One region of the Sporomusa intestinalis genome, then DNA from elsewhere that is predicted to be linked to it. Evidence: riboswitches for the same ligand, from Rfam matches in the RefSeq annotation. Region 1 holds a riboswitch; each other region holds the start of a gene.
What was found. A riboswitch is a leader RNA that binds a small molecule or an ion and turns the genes downstream of it on or off. The one in region 1 is predicted to bind cyclic di-AMP.
Positions count from the first base shown of each region.

Region 1 (5,864 bases):
CCGGTTCTACCAGATTGACGCCGAACGCCCCAAAAATTGCGCCAGTACAGGCCTGGGGCTGGCAATTGCCAGGGAACTGGTGGAAGCCCATCAGGGAACGCTTGCCGTATCAAGCGGCCGGCAGCACGGTTCCTGCTTTACCGTCAGGCTCCCGCTGCCCCAGGCCCAGGAGGAGGAAGATCAGGCATGAAACGTGTGTTAATTATTGAAGACGATCCGGACATTGCTGAATTGGAGCGCGATTACCTGCAGCTGAACGGTTTTCGGGCCGATATTGCCGCCGAGGGGCTGCTGGGCCTGAAAAAAGCGCTAACCGGTGCCTATGATGTCGTGGTCGTTGATTTGATGCTGCCTGGTACAGACGGCTATGCAATTATCAGGGACATCAGGAAAACCCTGGAGATACCCATTATTGTCGTTTCCGCCAAAAACGACGACATTGACAAAATCAGAGGCCTCCATCTGGGGGCTGACGATTATCTGACCAAACCCTTTAGTCCGGCTGAACTGACAGCAAGAGTAAAAGCCCATAGCAAAAGGTATGAGCGGCTGCGGGGACATATGCCGGCTTATGAAGTAATCCAGTATAAAGGCCTGGAAATTGATACTGCCTCCCATAAAATTCTTGTCAACGGCCAAGAGGTACAGCTTACGGCCAAGGAATATGAACTATTGGTATTCCTTGCTTCCAATCCCAATATAGTATTTAGCAAAGATCATATTTTCGGGACGATCTGGGGGGACGATTATTGTGGCGATACGGCCACAGTAGCGGTGCATATCCAGAAAATACGCAAAAAAATTGAAAAAGATCCCGCCAATCCTGAATATATCGAAACCCTTTGGGGTACAGGCTATCGATTCAACCCGGTATAGCGACGGCGGCATTTTTGGACCACTGTTTACAAGAAAATGGTCACTTTCGCCAGCACCTGAATACTATATAATAACTGGTTATGTAATATTTCAGGAGGTGGCGTAAGTGACCATGCAAGATACCAGGGCAGACCTTACCAGATTTTTAAACCATTCGCTGGGACAACAAGTCGAGTTTGAGATATTGGAACGGTTTATATTAAAAGGTACGCTGTCTGCTTATGATGATGCCAGAGTAAACCTTACCGACGTTGTCCTGGAAGCAAATGAGCAAGCTGTTGCTTTTCCCTGCTATACGCTTGATGTAAAACATATATCAAACTATTCTCCGAATCGGTTTGTGTTTCCCTATAACCTGGCCTTCCGCAAAATAACGCCCGTAAACGGGTTCGATATCGACAACCCCGACAATGCCAGACAGAACAATTATACCGCGTCAATGGCTGAATTAGGCGATTACATGTATGTCGGCACAGCCAGAAATATTCCCTATACAGTGATAAGCAGCGGCTTATTCGGAAATATTCCTGTTCCGTCGGCCCTGATACCCCAAAATATCGATAACGCCGCCGAAATCTGGCGCTATAAAAAAGACGGCACAGCGGGCTGGCAGCGTGTGTATAAAGCACCGGCCGCACCGTTAATCATTGGCTTTCGCTACATGATCACCTACAATAATGTCCTGTATGCCGGCGCGCTTACACCGTCAAGCCCGGAATTGTTAATCCTAAAATCCACAGACGGCGAAACCTGGACGCTCCTGGACGCCAATATTCAGGGCTATGCAACCAGCGCCATTGCCATCCACCAGGGACGGCTGTATATGGGGGCCCAGCCGCTAACCGGCGTTGCCGAAGCCCGGTTATTTACCACAACGGATCCGGAACTTGGCTGGGAAGAAGTGAATCTCGCCGGCGGTCCTAACGGCAATCCCCGGGGTAATATTGACCTGCTGCTAAGTTATAACGACCAACTCTATGTGGCCACAGCCCTGCCGACAGGCTTTGAACTTTGGCGGACCAACAATACGTCACCGCAGGTAAACGACTGGAAGCTGGTTGTCGATAAAGGCGCCGGCGATGCCCGCAATGAACACCCCTGGTCGCTGGCGGTCTTTAAAGATCATATCTATATTGGTACAGCCATGGAAGCGGCGATTCTAAGCCTCAATCCGGGCGACCAGATTGTAGCCCCCAAGGGCTTTGATGTCATCCGGATTGCGCCCGATGACAGCTGGGAATTGGTTGTAGGGGGAATCCCGGTCAGTCCCACAGAACCTGTCACCGGCACGCGCGGCCTGCCGTTAAGCGGCTACCCTTCCGGCTTTGGCGATCTGACCAATGGCTACTGCTGGCAGATCCAGGCTTTTGACGACAAGCTTTATCTGGGCACCTGGAGCTGGAATAATCTGCTGCCTCAGCTTATCTCCGTGATTCCTGATATCGTGGAAACACTGCTGCCTGCCAATCCAGCAGGCACTATGACCCGCTTTCTTAGATATATCTTCTCCGCTTATCTGGTTAATGCGCTGTATGTTATCGGCTACAGATCACTTGGCTGTGATCTCTGGGAATCCAATGACGGCATTCTCTGGCTGCCGGTGTCTCTAAATGGTTTGGGTAATCCCTATAATTATGGTGTAAGAAAATTATTTGCCGGGGCAGATCAAAAACTATACCTGGGGACGGCAAACCCGTTCCAGGGCTGCGAAGTCTGGGTAAAAACCGCTCAATAATAATAGTGAGCAAAACAGACCTGCAATAATAGTGAGCAAAACAGACCTGCCGCGCCAGGCACAAACGCAAGCAGCTTTCCCTGATCAGGGAAAGCTGTTTTACTCACTATACGTCCTGTATATACTAAACAGATTGCTGCAAGTCTTCAGCAAGAGGCAGGGGTGGCCAAGCTAATATACAGGAATATTCTGCCTGAACATCTCGGCTATGATCGTTTCCATCGCGTACATGCCCGGCGGCTTGCCTATCAGAAAATTCACGGCAAAGATAGCGCCCTGGCCAAAGGCTGCCCGGCTAATGCTTTCATGGGACAGCCGGATCGTCTGGTTCGGCATGCCAAAGATAATTTCATGGCGGCCGACAATACCGCCGACGCGGATAGAATTCAGATGCTCCTCCACATTAAGGTTAAGCACATTGGCAATTCTTTTCGCCGTTCCCGATACCTCTTTTTTCCCCTTAAAATGCTCCTCAACAATCTCAATGTCCGCATGGGGCGCTATTTTTTGCAAAATTTGCGCCGCAACCATCAATACATTAATCCCTAACGTAATATTAGGAGAATAAAGTACTGGCGCAAATTCTGCATAGGATTTCAGCACTTCCTGCGCTTCCTGCTCATATTGGGAAATGGCGGAAATTATGGGTATTCCCGCCTGTGCCGCTTTGGCGTATTGGTATACACCGGATGAGTCTGAAAAATCCACCAGCGCATCCACTGGCCTTTCTCTAAAAAAACTATCATCAATGTCATCAACAGAGAAAATCTCCCCGGCATCAAACTCATGCCCCAGCAGCCGGCTGGCATATTTTTGATGATCAGCATCACCTTTACGAACTACCCAAGCCAGCGTAAATAAGTTGTCCTGCAAAAATTCATTAGCAACCACTTTACCTGTTTTCCCAAAACCGAAAATGCCAATCCTTGTTTTCCCCATCATACTCCTCCTTAAAACTGTAGTTTGTTCTTTTTCTACCCTCATCCTGCATGTTGATAGAAATTTCAAAACCAGCTTTGAGAAGGATTCTCAAAGGTATTTGTTAGCCTTTGAGAGCGGCAGGACAATAACATCCTTCTCTTTCAACGCCTACGAGGTTAGCTGACGGATTCGGGCAGAAAGAAATTCGCCCTACCTGCTTGCACAGGATTCACCCCAAAGATGGTTCCCCCGCTTCCAATTACATGAAACTCGGCGATTGCCTTTTAACAGAAAACACAGGTTTATGTTTAATAATACCTTATTTTCCTTTTATTTACAACTCCTAAGTGACAGCAGGCCCCGGAATTGTCTGCAGGACCCGACTGGCAACTTTACACCTTCCCCTAAAGCATATCATTAATAACGACGATTTACAAGACGAAACCACCGTCCCCGTGTCAGCATAAATTAAAAACTCCTGCACTTGGCCTGCATACAGGAGTTTAGAAAATGTTTTTTACCGGGAATACATTTAAAGCAGGCCGTAAGCCTCCATCTCAGCCCGGAGCAACGCCAGGTTTTCCTCACTGATTTCTGTTAACGGCATCCGGCACTGGCCGGCTTTGTACCCCAGCAGCCTGACCGCGGCTTTAATCGGAATCGGGTTTACCTCGCTAAACAAGGCTTTGATCAGATTAAGGGTTTGCAGCTGCAGCCTGATGGCACCGGCAAGGTCTCCCTGGATAAATTTCATGACCATAGCGTGAGTATCCCGGGGGATAATATTGGCCATCACCGAAATAACCCCCTTCCCCCCCAGTGACAATACCGGCAGGACCATGTTATCGTCACCTGAATACACGGTAAAACCCTCACCACATAAATTTACCACATCACCTACCTGCCCCAGGTTACATTCTTTAACCGCAATAATATTGTCTATTTCCGCCAGGGCTTTTATCGTCTCGGGATTCAGATTAAGGTTGGTTCTACTGGGTACATTGTACAGAATTAACGGAATGCCCACACTGTCGGCAATAAGCTTAAAATGGCCATACAGTCCCTTTTGCGTGGCCTTATTATAATAGGGCGTAACTGACAACAACCCGTCGGCGCCAACCGCTTCGGCGGCCTTCGACAGCTCGATGGCATGGCGGGTATCATTACTGCCGGTACCGGCAATAACCGGTACCCGTTTGTTAATTGCCTGTACGGCAAATTTAATCGCGGCAATATGTTCGTCATCAGGCATTGTTGAGGCTTCGCCGGTAGTGCCACAGACAATAATGGCATCTGACCCGCCCTGAATCTGAAACTCAATCAGTTCTGTGAAAGCCTGATAATCAATGCCGCTGTGGGCAAAAGGAGTTACAATCGCTACGCCGGAGCCGATAAATAATGGTTTCTTCATTAGTCTAACCGCCTTTATTTATATTTTAACATTAGCTCTTCCCGCTATCATAATATCAATATTCCCATCCCGGTATAAGAAATCCTGCCGCTCAGCCTGGAATTTAAAATATATCTGCCGCTTCTGCCGGCAGCGACCTAGAGTGAAATGTTTTCTTTTACCCTATTGACAAAAAACCGTTGTCCTGTGATAATGAATAATAAATAAACAATATCCCCCGTACAACGCCCATTAACAAACAAAACTGTAAACAAATCAGGCTTTGCGGGAGAAATTGTTTAATTACAGCAGTACAAGTAATGATTGGGATGAAAGCAACAGGACAAACACTGCAGAGAGCCGGCGGCTGGTGCAAGCCGGTGTGTGACTGTGGCCGTTACCTCGCCCATGAACTCTCCTGTTGACTTGTATACATTGTGAAGTATACAACAGACAGGGGCGCCGCCCGGCGTTAAAGAGGCTGTCCGCTTCCCGGCGGCCATAAAGAGTACAATGTAGGGTGGTACCGCGCATTCGCCCCTACTGGCAGAGAGTTCTGCCAGTAGGGGCTTCAGCTTTTCTTAAGGGGGTTGAGGACAGTTAGTGGTAATCGGACCGTAGCTGAAGCAGTTTAAAATAAAAAGCAAAGGTGGAGGATTGGTATGTTTACTATGCGCAATAAGTTCAAAAAATGGTCGGCAGCTGCCCTGGCCCTGGTATTGGCCGCTGCCGCCGCCGGCTGTGGCGGCAGCCAGCCGGCAGCCCCAGCCGGCCAGGAAGCAGGCGGTACAGCCAAAATCGGGGTGGTATCGTATCTTACCGGCGGCGGCGCTGCTTATGGCGAAGCGATTAAGCAGGGCCTGGAGCTGGCCCGGGATGAAATCAACAGCAGGGGCAAGGTTAAAATCGAGCTCATTTTTGAAGACTCCAAAGGGGATAAAA
Region 1 covers NZ_AP042390.1:5,113,528-5,119,391, forward strand. Annotated here, with positions in the region: gene ACZ481_RS23775 (sensor histidine kinase) at 1-190, shown strand, start outside; gene ACZ481_RS23780 (response regulator transcription factor) at 187-876, shown strand; gene ACZ481_RS23785 (beta propeller repeat protein) at 983-2,611, shown strand; gene ACZ481_RS23790 (4-hydroxy-tetrahydrodipicolinate reductase) at 2,783-3,553, opposite strand; cyclic di-AMP (ydaO/yuaA leader) riboswitch at 3,684-3,818, opposite strand; gene dapA (4-hydroxy-tetrahydrodipicolinate synthase) at 4,065-4,943, opposite strand; gene ACZ481_RS23800 (ABC transporter substrate-binding protein) at 5,585-5,864, shown strand, end outside.

Region 2 (5,864 bases), 2.6 Mb from region 1:
TTGTCCATGTATATATGGCGATCAGGGCCGACTTAACCGAAAAAGGCGGTGAGATTTCGGCCATGTTTTCCGGCGTAAAATATATGGAGGAAGAGCCGGACGATCTGGGCGATATCACAGACACCAAGAAAACTAAGGCAAAATAGGAGCGGCCGTTATGGAGAAAATTGTTATTCTGGGTGTCGGTAATATCCTGATGCAGGATGAAGGGTTTGGTGTCCGGGTGGTTGAAGAACTTACCCGGCGCTATCGCTTTCCGGACAATGTGCTGGTTCTGGATGGCGGTACCCTGGGGATGGAGCTGCTGCGGTTTGTGACCGGTGCAGACCGGTTGCTGATCATTGATGCCGTAAGCGGCGGCGGCAACCCAGGCGATCTGTACCAGTTTGCCAATGAAGAGGTGAAAGCCTATTTCAAAAACAAGGTATCGCTGCACGAACTGGGGATTCAGGATGTGCTGGCCGCCCTGGAGCTATTGGAACAGCCTGTCCGGGAAGTTGTTATCCTCGGTATTCAGCCGGCAGTGATTGATGTTGGCCTGGAGCTGAGTGAGGCCGTGCAGCCGGGGGTGGCCGCCACTGCCGAGCGGGTGCTTACTATTTTGCAAGACTGGCGTATAAACAGCCTGCCGCTAACATAGGTATTACCATGCGGGAGGTGGGGCTGTGAATTACAGTGTCCTCAATGTGGTTCTTACTCTGAAGGAAGAGCCTGAGCTATTTCCGGCCGAAGGTTACCGGTATAATCAGGACAAAGGCTGCCATGAGCTGTTAATTACCGTTTTGGGCCAAAAACTCTGGGTGGATACACGGGCTGTTGTGTTAAAGAAAGTGACAGGAGCGACTTTTTGCTGGCAGGAGTACAGCCACGGCCAGTATGTGGAATTAACTCCGGCAAATTCCGTCTGCCCCGAATGCGGCTGGTGGCGGTGCCACCTGTGCGCTTCCTGCCGCTGTAACAAACCAGCTAAAAAAAATTAATTACAAGTGCTTTACAATGACGGCAGGAAAAACGGTTTTTTCCCCGTATAGTGTAACTTATGGCCTTGTTAATTCTTCGCTAGGAGTGGTGTTAATGCTGCGCGGTATTCGTGGTGCAACAACTGTTACAGACAATAATCGGGAAGAGATTTTTGAACGCGTGGCTGAGCTGCTTGCGGCGATCATCGAGGAAAATGCGGTCAATACGGAGGATATCGGCGCTGTCATTTTTAGCTCCACGCCGGACCTGAATGCGGCTTTCCCGGCGGCCGGGGCCAGAAAGCTGGGCTGGACCCAGGTGCCCCTATTCGGCACGCAGGAGCTGGAGTGTCCGGAGGCGCTGCCGCTTTGTATCCGGGTATTAATTCTTCTGAATACAGACACCCGCCAGTCGGATATCAGACATGTTTATCTGCATGGGGCGATAAACTTGCGCCAGGACATGAAGCTATAATACGGCTGCTGTAAAGCCTGCTTTGTCAAACGACCAAGCAGGCTTTAATAATTACCTCCCGGAAGTAAAATGCTATTAAAATACAGGAATTTTATTGCAAACAGGGGCTGACAGTGCAATAATAGATGAGTGGCAACAGGGAGGGAAGGGTATGGAACTGAGTAAGCAATTGATTTCCATTGTTGTACCGGTATTCAATGAACAGGAGAATATTGATAACTTTTACCAGGAAGTTGTTAAACATATGGCGCCGCTGGCCTATTCTTTGGAGCTGATCTTTATTGATGACGGCTCGAGTGATGCCACGCCCCTGATTTTAGAGCGGTTGGCGCAGGCGGACGGGCGGGTGCGGGCTTTGATTATGGCCCGGAATTTCGGCCATCAGGTGGCCTTGACCTGTGGGTTGGATTATGCCAGAGGCCAGGCTGTCATTACCATGGATGGCGATATGCAGCATCCGCCGGACATGATTCCGCGGCTGATTGCGGAATGGGAAAACGGTTTTGAGGTGGTGCAAACAGTCAGGATTACCACCGAAGGCGTTTCCTGGTTTAAAAGCCTGACTTCAGGCCTGTTCTATAAACTGATGAATGTGATGTCCAATGTACGGGTAACTGAGGGCGGGTCTGATTTTCGTTTACTGGACAGAAAAGTGGTGGACAGCTTCTGCCGGTTCCGGGAACGGGCCCGGTTTATTCGCGGCATGATCAGTGCGATCGGCTACCGGCAGACTTATATAGAATTTGTTGCCCCCAGGCGATTTGCCGGGAGGTCCAAATTTTCCCTGCGCCGCATGCTGCATTTTGCGCTTGACGGTATTACCGCCTATTCCAAAACCCCGCTGCGCATTGCTTTTTATGTGGGTATTGCCATGGGCTTTGCCAGTATTATTCTGACGCTGCAGGTCCTGTACATCCGGTTGTTTACCAATGAAGCTGTTCCCGGCTGGACAACAATTACTGCCAGTATTTTGCTGCTGGGCGGTTTGCAGCTGTCCGGCATCGGGATTATTGGCGAATATATCGGGCGAATCTTTGAAGAGGTAAAACAGCGGCCCCTTTACTGGCTGCGGGCGGAGATCACGCGGCCAGAAGAAAACGACGAGAGGTAAATGCTGGGCAAATAACTTATTTTTTTTGCCTAATTATTGTAAAAAAAACGCAATTTTGGGCAGGAATTTTTAAATTTAAACAGAATATAACATGGGTGAGCGTATAGAAAGCCGAATCCAGCTCCAGTACGGGGGAACCAACTTATGGGGTGAAACCGGAGAGATTTTCCGGTAGGGTGCCTGCAACCCTAACCCGGCAGCTAACCTCGGAGGCCAGCGAGAGGAGAAACAGTTTGCACAAGTTTTTTGGGTTCATTGTCGCTTTTTGTCTCTTTTTCGGAACCACTGCTTTCGCCTTTGCTTCTGGTACTTATGAAGCCGGCGATCAGGGCGAAGAAGTAGCCGCAATTCAGTCCCAGCTTAACAGCCTTGGCTTTAATGCCGGTGCAGCTGATGGTGATTTCGGCGACGCGACGGTCAGCGCCGTGAAGGCTTTCCAGAAGGCCCGTGGCCTTGAAGTCGATGGCGTAATCGGACCGCAAACCTACCGGGCTCTGATGGGGCGGGATATCCCTGTCAGCCGTGATTCTTCCACCACTTCGGTACGGCGGATTATTCAGACCTCTATGCGCTATACAGGTGTGCCGTATGTCTTTGGTGGGACAAGCCCTAATGGATTCGATTGTTCGGGTTTTACACGTTATGTTTTTGCTCAGAGCGGTGTTTATTTGCCGCGAATGGCTGATGAACAGTTTGCAGTTGGGCGGACCGTATCGTACAACAGGCTCCAGCCGGGTGATCTGGTGTTCTTCAGCACTTACGCTGCCGGGGCATCCCACAGTGGCATCTATCTTGGTGACGGCAAGTTTATTAGTGCTACGTCCAGCCGCGGTGTTGCTATTGACCGCATGAACAGTAGTTACTGGGGACCGCGCTATGTCGGTGCCCGCAGGGTGATGTAAACTGACAGCAGGGAAGGCTTTAGCAGCCTTCCCCTTTTATTTACCAAAGACTTGTGTTTTCTGAATCGATTTTCCACACCAGAAGTAGTTGTCCGATTATTGCGGTGGAGATATGCTATGTTAAGTTTTTACTGGCGAAAATTCATCATTCCCTATTGGCTGCTGGCTGCAACGGCGATAGTTTGTTTTGTTATCGCCACTGCTGCCGGCCTCGCGGCCCCGTTGGTAGTAAAACTGTTGATTGACGATGCCCTGGCGGGCGGCAGTATTGCCTTCCTGCATTTTATTACAGCCGGAATTATCCTGCTTTATCTGATCCGCGGTTTGTTCTTTTATGGCTATGGTTATGGTATGGCTAAAGCCGGTAACAAAATGCTGGCCAGACTGCGCGCCGATATGTTTCATAAACTGCAGTCACTGGATTATGCCTACTATATGAAGACGCCTTCGGGAGAGATTGTTTCATTATTTACCAATGATCTTTTGTTTATCCAACAGGCAGTTACAACGGGGATTCCCGACGTTATTGTCGAGTCCCTTAACCTGCTGGCCATTATGGCTATCATGATTTATTTTGACTGGGAGCTGGCAATGGTTACTTTTGCCACTTTGCCCTTCATTATTGTGGCCATCAGTTGTTTCAATCATAAAATAGGCCGCCTGGGAGCACTTGTGGAACATCACCTGGCTAAAGTGACGGCCATTATTCAACAGTCGGTCGTAGCGGTTATGATTGTGCAGAGTTATGCCCGCGAAGAGTATGAGTACCGAAAATTTAGCAGCAAGCTCCGGCTGGCTGCTGCTGATTTGCTGAAAGCCCAGCGGTTAAGCGCGATGCTGGTGCCGCTGGTTGAATTTCTGGCCGCTATTGGCCTAACCGTTATTGTCTGGTACGGCGGGCGGGAGGTTATCCGCGGCGACCTTACCATCGGCGGCATGTTTGCCTTTCTTGTTTACATTATCAATGTACCGGCGCCTGTCGGCAAAATTAGTCAGGGCCTGACCCAGCTTAAACTGGGATTGGTCGCCTGGGAACGGATTAGCCGGCTGCTGAACGAACAGCGGCCGGCAGTGGCGGACGGCCGGCTGGAACTGGCTCAGGCGCGGGGGCTGGTAGAATTCAGGCGTGTTACCTTTGCCTACCGGCACGGGCAGCCGGTGCTGAACAATATTAACGTGACAGCGCGCCCGGGCGAGGTAATTGCCATTGTGGGGCCGAGCGGGGCCGGGAAATCATCTTTTGCCAACCTGCTGCTGCGATTTTATGACCCGGAGAGCGGAGCCATCCTGCTGGACGGTATTGATATCAGGGACCTTACATTCAGTTCCCTGCGCAGACATATTGGTTTTATTCAGCAAGAGCCGGTATTATTTAACATGTCCATCCGGGAAAACATTCGTTATGGCCGGCCTGCAGCCACCGTGAGCCAGGTTGATCAGGCAGCCAGGCTTGCCAACGCCTATGAATTTATTCAGGCGTTGCCGGCAGGCTATGATACTATGGCCGGTGAATTAGGCGGCAGCCTTTCCGGCGGTCAGCGGCAGCGCATCGCAATTGCCCGGGCCATTATCACCGAGCCGGCCATATTGCTCCTGGATGAGCCGACTGCGGCCCTTGACGCCCATACGGAAAAGCTGGTGATGGCTGCGATCAGGCAGGCCGGAACCGGGCGCACCACTTTTATTATCACCCACCGTATGTCCACCATCATGGCCTCTGACCGGGTTCTGTACTTAACAGGCGGCACGATAGCCGAAACCGGCACCCATCAGGAGCTTATCGCTCAGGGAGGGGCCTATGCCCGGGCCTATGAGCTTGGTAAACTGCGCATAAGTGAGTAAAATAATGGTAATAATCATAACACCATCCTGCGGCCGGTCTTTATTGGGAGAGTATAGATTGGTCGCTGTATTTTTTCATAGCCTTGGCTTAAAACTGCCGGCAGGAATTGACAGATGCCAGTAAGGCTGATAACATCTAGCTAGGAATATTCTTATGTAGAGTATCCGCAACACCGGCTGAGGAGGCTACTATGGCTGAAGTTAAACTGCATAATATTACCTTTGGTTACAATAATACGGAAATGGTGCTGCGCAATATATCCTTCACTGTGCAGCAAGGTGAATTTGTTGTTGCGGTAGGACCAAACGGCGCTGGCAAAAGTACGCTTTTAAAAATTATTGCCGGGCTGATTGAACCGGCTGCGGGCCAGGTCCTGATTAATAATGGCAGTATCGGTTCCGCCGCCCGGCAGGGCATTATGGCCTATGTACCCCAGCATTATTCCCAGAATACGGCGGCTTTCCCGGCGACTGTCGAGGAGATTGTCGCCCTGGGGCTTGTTGGCAGCCGGGGGCGGCCAAAAGCGGCCGCCCATAAGCGGTTTATTGACCAGATGCTGGAAATGGTCGGGGCA
Region 2 covers NZ_AP042390.1:2,189,523-2,195,386, forward strand. Annotated here, with positions in the region: gene cybH (Ni/Fe-hydrogenase, b-type cytochrome subunit) at 1-146, shown strand, start outside; gene ACZ481_RS09935 (HyaD/HybD family hydrogenase maturation endopeptidase) at 158-640, shown strand; gene ACZ481_RS09940 (hypothetical protein) at 666-980, shown strand; gene aroH (chorismate mutase) at 1,075-1,434, shown strand; gene ACZ481_RS09950 (glycosyltransferase family 2 protein) at 1,586-2,545, shown strand; cyclic di-AMP (ydaO/yuaA leader) riboswitch at 2,645-2,775, shown strand; gene ACZ481_RS09955 (C40 family peptidase) at 2,779-3,447, shown strand; gene ACZ481_RS09960 (ABC transporter ATP-binding protein) at 3,565-5,289, shown strand; gene ACZ481_RS09965 (metal ABC transporter ATP-binding protein) at 5,481-5,864, shown strand, end outside.
Region 2: another riboswitch for cyclic di-AMP. It lies ahead of ACZ481_RS09955 (C40 family peptidase); the one in region 1 lies ahead of ACZ481_RS23790 (4-hydroxy-tetrahydrodipicolinate reductase).

Region 3 (5,864 bases), 2.5 Mb from region 1:
AAAGGGGCGGCCCGAAGGCCGCCAATTATGGGAGAGGAGAAAATTTACATTACTAATATTGACATTCTCAGGCAGGTTTATACATAAAAATAACAGGTTTTGAAAATATTTTTTAATTTTTTATCACCACCGCGCGCACACTAAAAAAAATCGGATAAGGAGAGGTGCGGCATGGTAAAAGATTATACTGAACAGCAACTAAGAAATATTGCCGGAGAATGTCAGGAATTTGAGCATGTTATCACGGCAATGGGGTATGGTTATTCGCTGCTTAATGTATCGCCGTCCACTTATGCCCGACGTTGTGCTGACTGTATTCACTGGCTGGAGGGCTCTTGCAACATATTCAGAAAAGAACTGTCTCAATACGATTAACCCCGAAACAGCGCTGTGTAGCGCTGTTTTTAAAGAACAGGAAGGATATGAAATGAAAAAAGCCCTGGGTTGGCTGGCGGTCCTGACACTTATTATCCTAATGTACCTGTGGCAGCCGGAATTTTTTCAGCAGGCGTACGGTATTATCGAAAAGGGTGATATTGCCGCTTTGGCTGAATACCTTCGCTCCTTTGGTGCCGGCGCTGTCCTTGTTACGCTTATTTTATTTGTTGTCATGACCTTTACCATTGTTTTTCCGTTTATGATTCTTTCCGGGGCAGCCGGTATTGTTTTCGGGTTGTTTTGGGGTATCATGATTTCCTGGGCGGGCGAAGTTCTCGGGGCCATAGCCATGTTTGTCTTTGCCCGTTACTGCTTTCGCTCGTTAGTCGAACGCTCGATTAAGAAAAGCTGCTATTTAAAGCAGATAGACGACTATAGTGCCGCCAATGGCTTCAAGGCGCTATTGCTTGCCAGGCTGCTGCCCTTAGCCCCGTCAGGAATTATTACCGCCGTGGCCGCAATCAGCAGGATTTCCTGCAAGGACTTCCTACTAGCCACAGGGATCGGCAAACTGCCGCCGGTAATCATCAAGGTCTTACTGGGTCATGATCTGGTGTTTGCCGGTGAAAATAGTATACGGCTTATGCTTATTATCACTTTGGTGGCTGCACTCTACGGTGGCCTGTGGTGGCGCAAGGCGCGAAAGAAACGCCAGTGCAAATAATATAAACGGGCACAACGCCGGTGTGCCCGTTACAGGTAGCTTTTAAGAATTAATCTCCTCTTGCCTGCAGGTATCAACTTGCTCAACCACCAGCGACACATGGCCAACTGCTGATACAATACTGCCTAAGGGGATAATTGAGGTACCACTGATGCCTGACGGCACAGACAAAGCGATGTTGGTGGCGCGCACCTCGAAAGTTGAAATTTCATTGGTATTCCCGCAGAGTGATGTTGTATCCAGGACCTGTAGCGCGGCCACACCAAAACTGGCGGTTTGGGTACTGAAAAGGGCACCAATCGTAAACCCTAGCTGGCCAAGAGATTGTGTTACACGGGCAATCGGGCCGCCATCTTTCAAAATTTCAAATTGAGCCTGGGCAAAGCCGGGGGTGCTTAAGACAACGCTCACAGTCGGTATTATTGGTGTAAAGGTTACGCTCCAGTTGATGACGGCTCGTACCAGATAGGCGTCCCGGCGTGTAGGTACAGTAATCGAGCATAGGCTTACGGTGCCGTTAGCAGGCAGGGTCGTCGTGAAGGGCGGCGTATCAATAGCATTAATTTCGCACCCGTAAACTCTTTCAATATCTTTTAAGGTAGCCATAAAAATCCTCCTTTTTTTTTTCATGATCGTGGAACTCTATTGTATCGTATGCTACATAGTATGAATTAGTGATAGAGAGTTCCGAAGTCATATAATCTCTATTCATTCAGCAGGGATTATATGTATGTATGGCGAAAATAAAAACTATAAATAACCAGGAGGGATAACTATGCCCATTGTACAAATCGACATGTTAGAAGGCCGGTCCCTGGAGCAAAAACGGGAATTAGTTAAAAAGGTAACTGAAGCGATTGTGGAAACAGCCAAATGCCCGCCGGAAGCGGTAACCATTGTCTTACGCGAGGCTCCAACCCAACATATTGCCAAAGCTGGCGTATTAGCAGCAGATAGATAAGCATTAGGCCATTTCGTGAGGAAATGGCCTAATTTCCTAATAATATTTAAAAGGTGGTGACTCAGCTGATATGGTGCCGCTTCAATTCGCCCTTGAACTGGAAACTGCGCTAAATAATCAGCTTGCAATACTGGCAGCCCATACCGGATCATTGCCGGCAATGACGCTGGTTAATACGTTCCAGGAAAAGTTCTATGCTTTACTCACTGTTGCCAGTACTGTAGATATTGATATTGCCAGGTACCCGGTTGTCGAAGCAGCCGAACTCCTGGGCAGTGACTCGGACTGGCAGCAGTTCACAGCCCAGGCCAAGCCTGGGACCGATCCGGTAAACCTGCCGGCCCTGACAGCCCTCTGGTCTATATACACTCTAATAGACCGCTCGGCCCAGTATTACCAGCAGGCGGCCGCCAATAACGCCCATCCGGCGGCCAGACTGTTTTTTCATTCCTTAGCCGAAACCAAAAAAATATTGCGGGGACGCTTGGCCGGTATTATTCAATCCTCAGTGAACTATTATTGGGGGCAACTCGGCTTTGCCCCGTTTATGCTGGGTAAAGAATTATAACCGGGAACAGGGGCTGCAAAACTGCAGCCTCTTTATTTTTTACAGGCCTTTCTTTAAAACCATGCATTACCGGGCATATGCCCAAAAAACAAAGATAAGAGTCGTTATTTACTAATAAACAAACTTATGTCAACTTGCTTTACCCCCAAAAATCATGTACACTATCGACAAGCCGAATTTCCTTATTAAGAGGAAAATGGGGGACCCATTTTGGGGGTGAATCCGCGCTATGCGGTAGGGATTTCCCTTTGTCCCGAACCCGTCAGCTAACCTCGTAGGCTTTAGAAAGGGGTATCTAAATGAAAAACATCCAAAAAATTGTGTACAGCACCGGCGCGCTGGCTGTTCTGGCTGCCACTCTCTGGCTGTCACCAGTTTCCGCTGCCCTGGGCGACCAGACCCTCAAGCCAGGTATGGAAGGCCAGGATGTCCGGGAGCTTCAGGGCCGGCTCAATGATTTAGGCTATAACCTTGCAGTTGATGGCATATATGGTGACAGCACCGAGCAAGCGGTTACAGAACTCCAGCAGGCGAAAAATATTAATGCCGACGGTATTGCCGGGCAGGCCACCTTGCAAATTCTGGTGGGCAATCGGGGAACAGAGGTATCACGCGGCAGTGCGCCCGAACGTTACAAAGCCGTGCTCGACATCAAAGCTACGGCTTATGCTCCCGGTCCGCACGACAATGGCCAATGGGGCAATCTGACCTATATGGGCACACAGATACGCCCAGGTGTCATTGCGGTTGACCCCCGGGTAATTCCCCTTGGCTCAAGGGTATATATCCAGTTTGCTGACGGCAGCGGCATGTATGGCATAGCCGAAGACACCGGTGGGGCAATTAAAGGCAACCGCATCGACATCGCCATGGTCTCTGTAGCTAAGGCTTATGATTTTGGCGTCCAACAAGTTAAAGTATATGTTCTTGGTTAACAGCAATGCCTGGTGCATACCAGGCATTGTTTTATTTTTTTTATTCAAGACATGAAAAATGGTAGATTTGGTAACTTTATTTATGTTATTATAGTGAGAAATACCTATTAGATGTGTTTTAGTACCTTACTAGTGAAAGGAGTTTAGTCAATGTTCGACAACAAATTCGGTCCTGAAGGGTTAACTTTTGATGATGTGTTGCTTGTTCCGGCAAAATCGGAAGTACTGCCCAGGGAAGTGGAAGTATCTACATATTTGACTAAAAATATCAAGCTCAACATTCCCATTATCAGTTCAGGAATGGATACCGTTACCGAAGCCCGGATGGCGATTGCCATGGCCCGCGAAGGCGGCATCGGGGTAATCCATAAAAATATGCCGATCGCCCGCCAGGCCAACGAAATTGATAAAGTCAAACGGTCTGAGCATGGTATTATTGTTGACCCCATATTCCTGTCGCCTAACAATACACTCCAGGATGCCCACGACCTTATGGAAAAATACCGGATCTCAGGGGTTCCTGTTACCACCAATAATAAACTGGTGGGAATACTGACCAACCGGGACTTGCGTTTTGAAACTGATCTTAGCCGTAAAATATCCGACTGTATGACCAGAGAGCATCTTATCACCGCCCATGTCGGCACTTCGCTGGAAGAAGCCAAAGCCATCTTGCGCGAACACCGGATTGAAAAGCTGCCGCTGCTTGATTCTGAAGGCAACTTGAAAGGCCTCATTACCATTAAAGATATTGAAAAAGCTCAAAAATATCCAAACTCAGCCAAAGACGGCAAAGGCCGGCTGCTGGTAGCTGCCGCAGTCGGGGTCGGATCAGACATGATGGAGCGGGTGGAGGCTATTGTCGGCGCTAAAGTTGATGTAATTGTCGTGGATACTGCCCATGGTCATTCCCGGGGGGTTCTTGATTCAGTGCGAAAGATTAAAGACACCTTTCCCACGATTGACCTTATTGCCGGCAATGTTGCCACAGCCGAGGCTACCCGCGACCTGATTGAAGCCGGTGCCGATGCAGTAAAAGTAGGGATTGGGCCTGGCTCGATCTGCACTACCCGGGTTATTGCCGGTATCGGCGTACCGCAAATAACCGCCATTTATAACTGTGCCAGAGCCGCCAAGGAATATAATGTGCCGGTTATTGCCGACGGCGGCATCAAGTATTCAGGCGATGTGGCCAAAGCAATTGCCGCCGGCGCCCAAATCGTAATGGTTGGCAACCTGCTGGCCGGCACCGAGGAAAGCCCGGGTGAAACTATCATCTATCAGGGGCGCAGCTACAAGGTCTACCGGGGTATGGGTTCGCTGGGGGCAATGGCGGAAGGCAGCAAAGACCGCTATTTCCAGGAAAACATGGACAAGCTCGTGCCGGAAGGAATTGAAGGCCGGGTACCGTATAAAGGTTCCGTATCTGATACCGTATTTCAGTTGATAGGGGGCCTGCGGGCTGGTATGGGTTACTGCGGGGTCCGTAATATTGACGAACTTATTACCAAAACCCAGTTTATCCGGATTACCGGTGCCGGGTTAAAAGAGAGCCATCCCCATGATATCAGCATAACCAAAGAATCGCCTAATTACAGTGTTTAAACTGCAAAAATGCTTTGGACCAGGTGTCCAAAGCATTTTTTACACATATTGTTACCAGGGTGGAGGGGTGTCGAAGCTGACAACCCGGAATTCAAATTGGCGTTCTTGATAAAATGTAATGATTTCCGGCAGGGCTTTTACCGTCTCGCCATGGCCACGGCCATCATGCATCAGTACAATAGCATGACTCCATAAATTTTTATTTTTCATTTGGGCAACAATATTAGCCACTATGCGTCCGGCTTTGGCGCGTGAATCATCACCAGAGCTAATATTCCAGCCCACTTCAACATAGCCCTGTTTGCTTAAATTATCCCAGTACTCTTTGGTAAAACTGCCGGCCGGGCCGCCGGGCGCACGGGAAATGCGCGGTCGAACCCCGATGACGCTCTGAATAATATCATCCGTGTAGTGCAATTGTGCAACATAGGTATTAGCCGACTGATACAGCTCACGGTACACATGATTATAGGTGTGATTGCCAATAGCATGACCTTCCTGATACATGCGCCGCACTATATCCGGATGCTTCTCAACCTGCGTGCCCACCACAAAAAAAGTGGCCTTTATGCCATGACGTTGTAAAATATCGAGCACTACCGGTGTATTTTCAGGTGCCGGACCGTCATCAAAGGTAAGATATACCACCTTTTCCGCATAATAGGGCGCAATTTGCGGGGCCTCCAGCCCCAA
Region 3 covers NZ_AP042390.1:2,588,403-2,594,266, reverse strand. Annotated here, with positions in the region: gene ACZ481_RS12155 (hypothetical protein) at 172-375, shown strand; gene ACZ481_RS12150 (TVP38/TMEM64 family protein) at 428-1,102, shown strand; gene ACZ481_RS12145 (hypothetical protein) at 1,145-1,708, opposite strand; gene ACZ481_RS12140 (2-hydroxymuconate tautomerase) at 1,878-2,063, shown strand; gene ACZ481_RS12135 (hypothetical protein) at 2,134-2,631, shown strand; cyclic di-AMP (ydaO/yuaA leader) riboswitch at 2,792-2,927, shown strand; gene ACZ481_RS12130 (peptidoglycan-binding protein) at 2,931-3,566, shown strand; gene guaB (IMP dehydrogenase) at 3,717-5,171, shown strand; gene ACZ481_RS12120 (polysaccharide deacetylase family protein) at 5,223-5,864, opposite strand, start outside.
Region 3: another riboswitch for cyclic di-AMP. It lies ahead of ACZ481_RS12130 (peptidoglycan-binding protein); the one in region 1 lies ahead of ACZ481_RS23790 (4-hydroxy-tetrahydrodipicolinate reductase).

Region 4 (5,864 bases), 2.2 Mb from region 1:
ATTATAGTAAGATTGCAGGCAAAAGTCAAGCATTAATTAGGCCTTAATTTTGTCCGGCCAGAAACAGGCAAACGCTACTGGCGCAGTGGCGTTTTGTTGAGACATAAGAACGACGATACCCTAACGGGCATCGTCCTATAGGACTTGGCTTGTGCCAAGTCCTTTCTTATTTTTAGTACAGGATGTTATTGGCAATAACCAGGCGCTGAATTTGGTTGGTGCCTTCGTAAATCTGCATAATCTTAGCGTCGCGCATGTATTTTTCCGCCGGGTATTCCTTGGAATAGCCATAGCCCCCCAGCACCTGGACCGCGTCAGTGGTCACCTTCATGGCGGTGTCGGCAGCAAAGCACTTGGCAATGGCCGACTCTTTCGTGTACGGCGCAGCCTGATCCTTCAGCCAGCAGGCTTTATACACGAGCAGGCGGGCGGCTTCAATCTGCATGGCCATATCGGCCAGCATGGCCTGCACCAGCTGGAAGGAAGCGATGGGCTTGTCAAACTGCACGCGCTCTTTCGAATATTTGACCGCCAGTTCAAAGGCCGCCTGGGCTAGGCCGACCGATACGGCGCCGACGAACGGCCGGGCCGCATCCAGTGTTTTCATGGCGATTTTGAACCCTTCCCCTTCCCGGCCGATTCTGTTGTCGGCGGGGATGCAAACATTCTCCAATACCAATTCACAGGTGTTGGAGGCCCTGATTCCCATTTTTTCTTCTTCCTTACCCACGGAAAAGCCTGGTGTGCCCCGCTCGACGATAAAAGCTGTCAGGCCGCGGATGCCGGCGGTTTTCCGGGTATTGGCAAAAATAATATAGATATCGGCAATGCCGCCGTTGGTGATAAAGCACTTCGTGCCGTTGATAATATAATTATCCCCGTCCTTGACGGCGGTAGTGGCAACGGCCCCCGCATCCGACCCGGCGCCAGGCTCGGTTAAGGCAAAGGCCGCCAGTTTGCCGTTATTGAGGACATCGAACATTTTTCTTTTTTGCGCCTCATTGCCTAATAAAACGACCGGATAGGAAGCCAGGGAGTTGGCCGCCGTTGTGGTGGCCACCCCGGCGCAGCCTTTGCCTAATTCTTCATATATAAGAGCAATGGAAAGAGCATCAAGACCAGGTCCGTCATACTCTTCAGGGACGGTCAGATTTAATAAGCCCGCTTCATCAAGTTTTTTCCACAGATCAGGGGGAACTACACCTTCTTTATCCATTTCCAGAGCGTGAGGCGTAATTTCTTTAGCAACAAAATCTTTTACCATTTTCTGTAGATCCAATTGATCGGGAGTAAAGTTAAAATCCATGCTTTGCCTCCTTATGGTTAGCATAAAACCAAAAAATACTAATGATAAGTATACCGCATATTGTTTTTTTTGTTAACACCTAATTGGTAAAAATATAAAAAAAAGCGCTATTTTAACAATAATTTAGCGCCCACTGCAAGCAATACCAGCCCCAATAGCTGCTGGGGGCTGCATGCAGAACGCTCAAGGCCAAACCCGCCGAAATGGTCGATAATAATTGCCGTCAGTACCTGGCCGACAATGATGGCGGTAGTGGCGTTAGCCACCCCCACACTGGGGATGCTGGCGGCGACCAGATAGATGATGCCAACGCCGATAATTCCTCCCAGCCAGGAATACCAGGGCGCAACCTGCCAGGCATACAAATTGCCTTTGCCCATGTTAAATACAAACAATAAAACCATAACCAGAACCGCTCCGGTCAATTGCACGACAAAGGTAGCCTCCAAGAGGCCGACCGCTTTGCTCAGCAGGGCATTCAGCGACCCCTGGACCGCCATCAGCACGCCTGAGACTAACGCCAGCGCCAATGGCAGCATTTCACCAGAAAAAAGATTCAATCCGAACACACTCCCATCAAATGATCGAGCCTGGACAATAAACGCAGCCGGCAGCAAGAACCGGATGAATGTAGTATAATACCAGGAGCTCTTTAATATTCCGGGAGAATCCGGTAATCGGCGGCAAAAGGAAAAGCAGGCGGCAGCCTGCTTTTCTAATCCAGTATATAGACGGTTACTTTGCGGACGCCAAAATTCAAAGCCTCGCGGCGGTTGTCGAAAGCCAGGTCAATCCGCTGCCCCTTAATGGCGCCGCCAATATCGTCGGCGATGGCATAGCCGTAGCCTTGGATGTACAACCGGGTTCCCAGCGGAATTACCGCCGGATCAACAGCCGCCATGCCCCGGCGCAGCAAATTGCCGCGATAGGTATAACTGCCGTTGCCGGGATCATGGGCCGTATAGGCCGAAGCTCTCATCAGCAGCGACCGGCTGTAGCGGCTGGGCTCACCTGTTGCGCGCTCAAGGTAGGTAAAGGTTTGCCTGTCCACTGTGCCGGTGATTTCGAGACTGGTGCTGCGCTGAAACGCTTTTACGGCGTTGGCGGTAATCGGACCGTAGACACCGTCAATATTGCCGGCATAAAAGCCGCCGTCTGCCAGCAGCTTCTGGACGACGCGGACTTTATCGCCGCGCATGCCCATAGTCAGCGGCGGCGGTTCGGGCGGTTCCGGCGGCACAACGGCTTCTGCTTCTGCTTTGGCCGCAGCCGGTGAGGCTGCAATATCCGGCTGGGTCTTTGCTGCCGGTGATGACACCGCTGTTCCTGCCAAAGGATTGCTGATGCTAAGGAGTAAGGCCAGGCAAAAAATTACGGTAAAAAGGGCTTTATTTTTCAATGTATCACCTCTCTTACGATAGTGTTCGAGGTTCGATAACCACAAAAAAACCTCGAAACATAGCCTCCGGGGTTAGCTGTCGGGATAGGGAAAAGAGAGAATCAGAATGCGCCCTTCCGTTCTTAACGGATTATCCCCTGTGTCTACTGTCTTGGTTCCCCCGTACCTGTAAAGATTCGGCATCATATCTATAATATACCGGATCGGACTATTGGTCAAATTTAGCAAAACCCTGTAAATTTGCCTTAGCCTCTGTTTTCGTTAATTTGTTAAGCCTGCAGTGGCAATTCTCAGTTATTCTGCTCCCCGGGAATGGGTTATAAAATACATAAGAAAAAGACTTGGCCTGGGCCAAGTCTTTTCCGGACATAGTCTTGCACTTTTGTAAATTCTGCTGGAAAAAAGAACCGGCCTGAGCCGGTTAATTAATCACGTCAATGGTTCGCGGGCTGGCCTGCATAATGCTGCTAATGGCGTTACTGTTTTTTACCGCATCAGGCATTAACATATTGCTGTTATTCAGCAAGGAAGAGAGTACAGCCATTTCTGTTTGATAACCGGACAGCCGGGTAGTTACCTCTTGTTCGACTCGGCTGCGGGCAGCCGTTTCTACCGCCTTAACCAGATTTTCTTTGATTACGGCCTGATCCTGCGTGAGCAGCTGGGTGGCCATAGTGGTAATATCGTTAACTGCAGCGGTGTTGCCTGAACGTTCAATGGCACTCTTGGCAATTGTACCTAACAAGGCTTCTCTGTCCGCAAAATTGTCAGTCATCTGCAGAATTTGCTGTAATTGCGCAGCGGCACCGGCGCCGGTAGCCGCTTGACCCAGTTGATCCTCTAAGAAAGCAGCCTCAGCCTTGGGTAAAGCAAATGAAAGCGGCATGACAAAAACCATCAACAAAACCGCGGTTACTATTTTCTTCAAGGTTAGCACTCCTTTCATTTGATGTTGATTCAACTGATATTTTATCATAAAGTTTACATAAAAAATAGTGGTAAGTTTAAGAAAAGACTTGAAACGAGTTCACTTTGCCAATTGGTACAGCAGGGCTGTCAGCACGTCGACACCGGCGCTAATGGCTGCTTGGGCCGCCCGGCGACTGCCAGGGCCGGCCGTTTCGCCGCCGGGGATTAATATCAGCCCCGCCGGGGCCATATGGGCTATATTCACAACATCATAGCCAATGCGGTCGTCCAGGCGCAAACTGGCGAGTTTCCGGCTGTGGCAGATGCTTTCCGCCGCGCTGATAATGGCTGGGTCCAGCGGCAGCGGCTTTTCGGACGCGATCACTTCAATAGCCACCGGTGTGTCATGATCGTCGGCGATCATACTGACTTCATCTTTTATGGCCTGGAGAATGGCAATGATACTTTCATGTTCTGTGCCATTTATCTCGACCCCCATTTCGACCACGGCAGGAATGGCAGCAAGGATACCGGGATAGGTTTTCAGCGTGGTCACGGTGGCGACTGTCCCCCGGTAATCATGCTCGGCGGCGATATTCCTCACGGCCAATACAATCATAGCGGCGCTCACCAGTGCGTCCTGACGCTCGGCCAGCGGTATGCCGCCGGCCGGGCCGGCCAGGCCGTTTACCGTTATTTTCAGCCTGGTAGGGGCCGCAATATTTTCCACTATGCCAATATTCACCCGCCCCTGTTCCAAAATCCGCCCTTGCTCTGTGTGCAGGGCCAGAAAAGCCTTAATACTATGCTTAGGCCGGGCCGCAGCGCGGATATGTTCAAAGGCCGGTGCAGAAGCGGCTGCTTCCTCCAGGCCTGTCTGGGCGGTACTCCTTTTCCAGGCCTGCTCGCTGACCAGGCCGGCCATGGCCTTGCTGCCTACATTCGTCAGGCGGCAGCGGCCGGGGTCCTCTCCGGCAAACACCACTACCTCCAGGGGATGTTTGCTGTCGCCGCGCTCCTGTAATGCTTTAACCGCCGCCAGGCTGCATAATATCCCCAATATACCGTCATTGCCGCCGGGGATGACGTCCGGCTGTGAGCCGGTCATTACCGCCGGTAAGGCAGCCTGACTGCCGGCCGGTTCCCAGCGTCCGATCAGGTTGCCGGCTGCGTCGGTATGGACAACAAGACCGCTGCCCTGCATCAGCCCGGCAAGGAAGCCGCGCACCTGCTGACCGGCTTTACTAATTGTCCGGCGGGAGACACCGGCTTGTTCCTGACTATATTGAGCCACCTGCTCTAACTGTTCCAGCACCCATTCACTTGCCAAAGGATTCGCTTGCATCGCCACCGCCCCTTACTCGCTTCTTTTACTGACAGTATACCGCTATTTTGCTTGCAATTCTATAATTGCTGCAAAAAAATTCCTGCACCGTCCGCCGGCAGGCCGCTTCCGGCACTAAAAAGCGCCTGGCATGCCAGACGCTTTTTGTTTAGCCTAATATTCCCTGTTTGACCGTGTCAAGACCTAAGCGGTCAATCATCATGCCGATCCGCTCATGCTTGCGGGCATTCTGCTGGTAATAGGCAATAATTTTTTCAATAACAGGCATTACTTCGGCCTGGGGCAGCCCTTCTATCAATAGGTCGGCGATTCTGGCTCTGGCGCCGGCACAGCCGCCGATCACAACCTTCCAGCCTTTGGCTGTGCCGATCAGCCCAATGTCCTTAACCCAGCCCTCGGCACAGGAGTTAGTACAGCCGCTGACGCCGAACTTCATCTTCCCGGGCAATTCCATGCCATGATACTTTTTGTCAAGCTCCAGCCCCAGCGTTAACCCATCCTGCTGGGCCCGCTTACAGAAATGAGTGGCCGGGCATATTTTGATGCTGCGGACACACAGGCCGACGGCCGCCCCTTTGTCCATCCCCAGATCCTCCCAGGCGGCATCGATTTTCTCTTCCGCGATGCCAACAATGGCAATCCGCTGGGCTGAGGTCAGTTTAAGCGCCTTGGCGCCATATTTCTCGGAAACATCGGCAATTTTTCTTAACAGGTTAATATCAAGAATAACCCCGCCCGGAATATGCGGAGCAATTGCATAGGTTTCCCGGTCGCGCTGAACGATGGCGCCTTTCGCCAATAAATCTGTTTTCTGTTCCATAATCAAACCCCCTGTAAGATAATAATATTTAATAGATTATTATTATAAATTAGACACTGATTATAAAATTCCTGCTAAAAAAATC
Region 4 covers NZ_AP042390.1:2,864,717-2,870,580, forward strand. Annotated here, with positions in the region: gene ACZ481_RS13460 (acyl-CoA dehydrogenase family protein) at 173-1,306, opposite strand; gene ACZ481_RS13465 (DMT family transporter) at 1,414-1,866, opposite strand; gene ACZ481_RS13470 (3D domain-containing protein) at 2,022-2,705, opposite strand; cyclic di-AMP (ydaO/yuaA leader) riboswitch at 2,752-2,897, opposite strand; gene ACZ481_RS13475 (hypothetical protein) at 3,127-3,633, opposite strand; gene ACZ481_RS13480 (hydantoinase/carbamoylase family amidase) at 3,733-4,959, opposite strand; gene ACZ481_RS13485 (NAD(P)/FAD-dependent oxidoreductase) at 5,108-5,779, opposite strand.
Region 4: another riboswitch for cyclic di-AMP. It lies ahead of ACZ481_RS13470 (3D domain-containing protein); the one in region 1 lies ahead of ACZ481_RS23790 (4-hydroxy-tetrahydrodipicolinate reductase).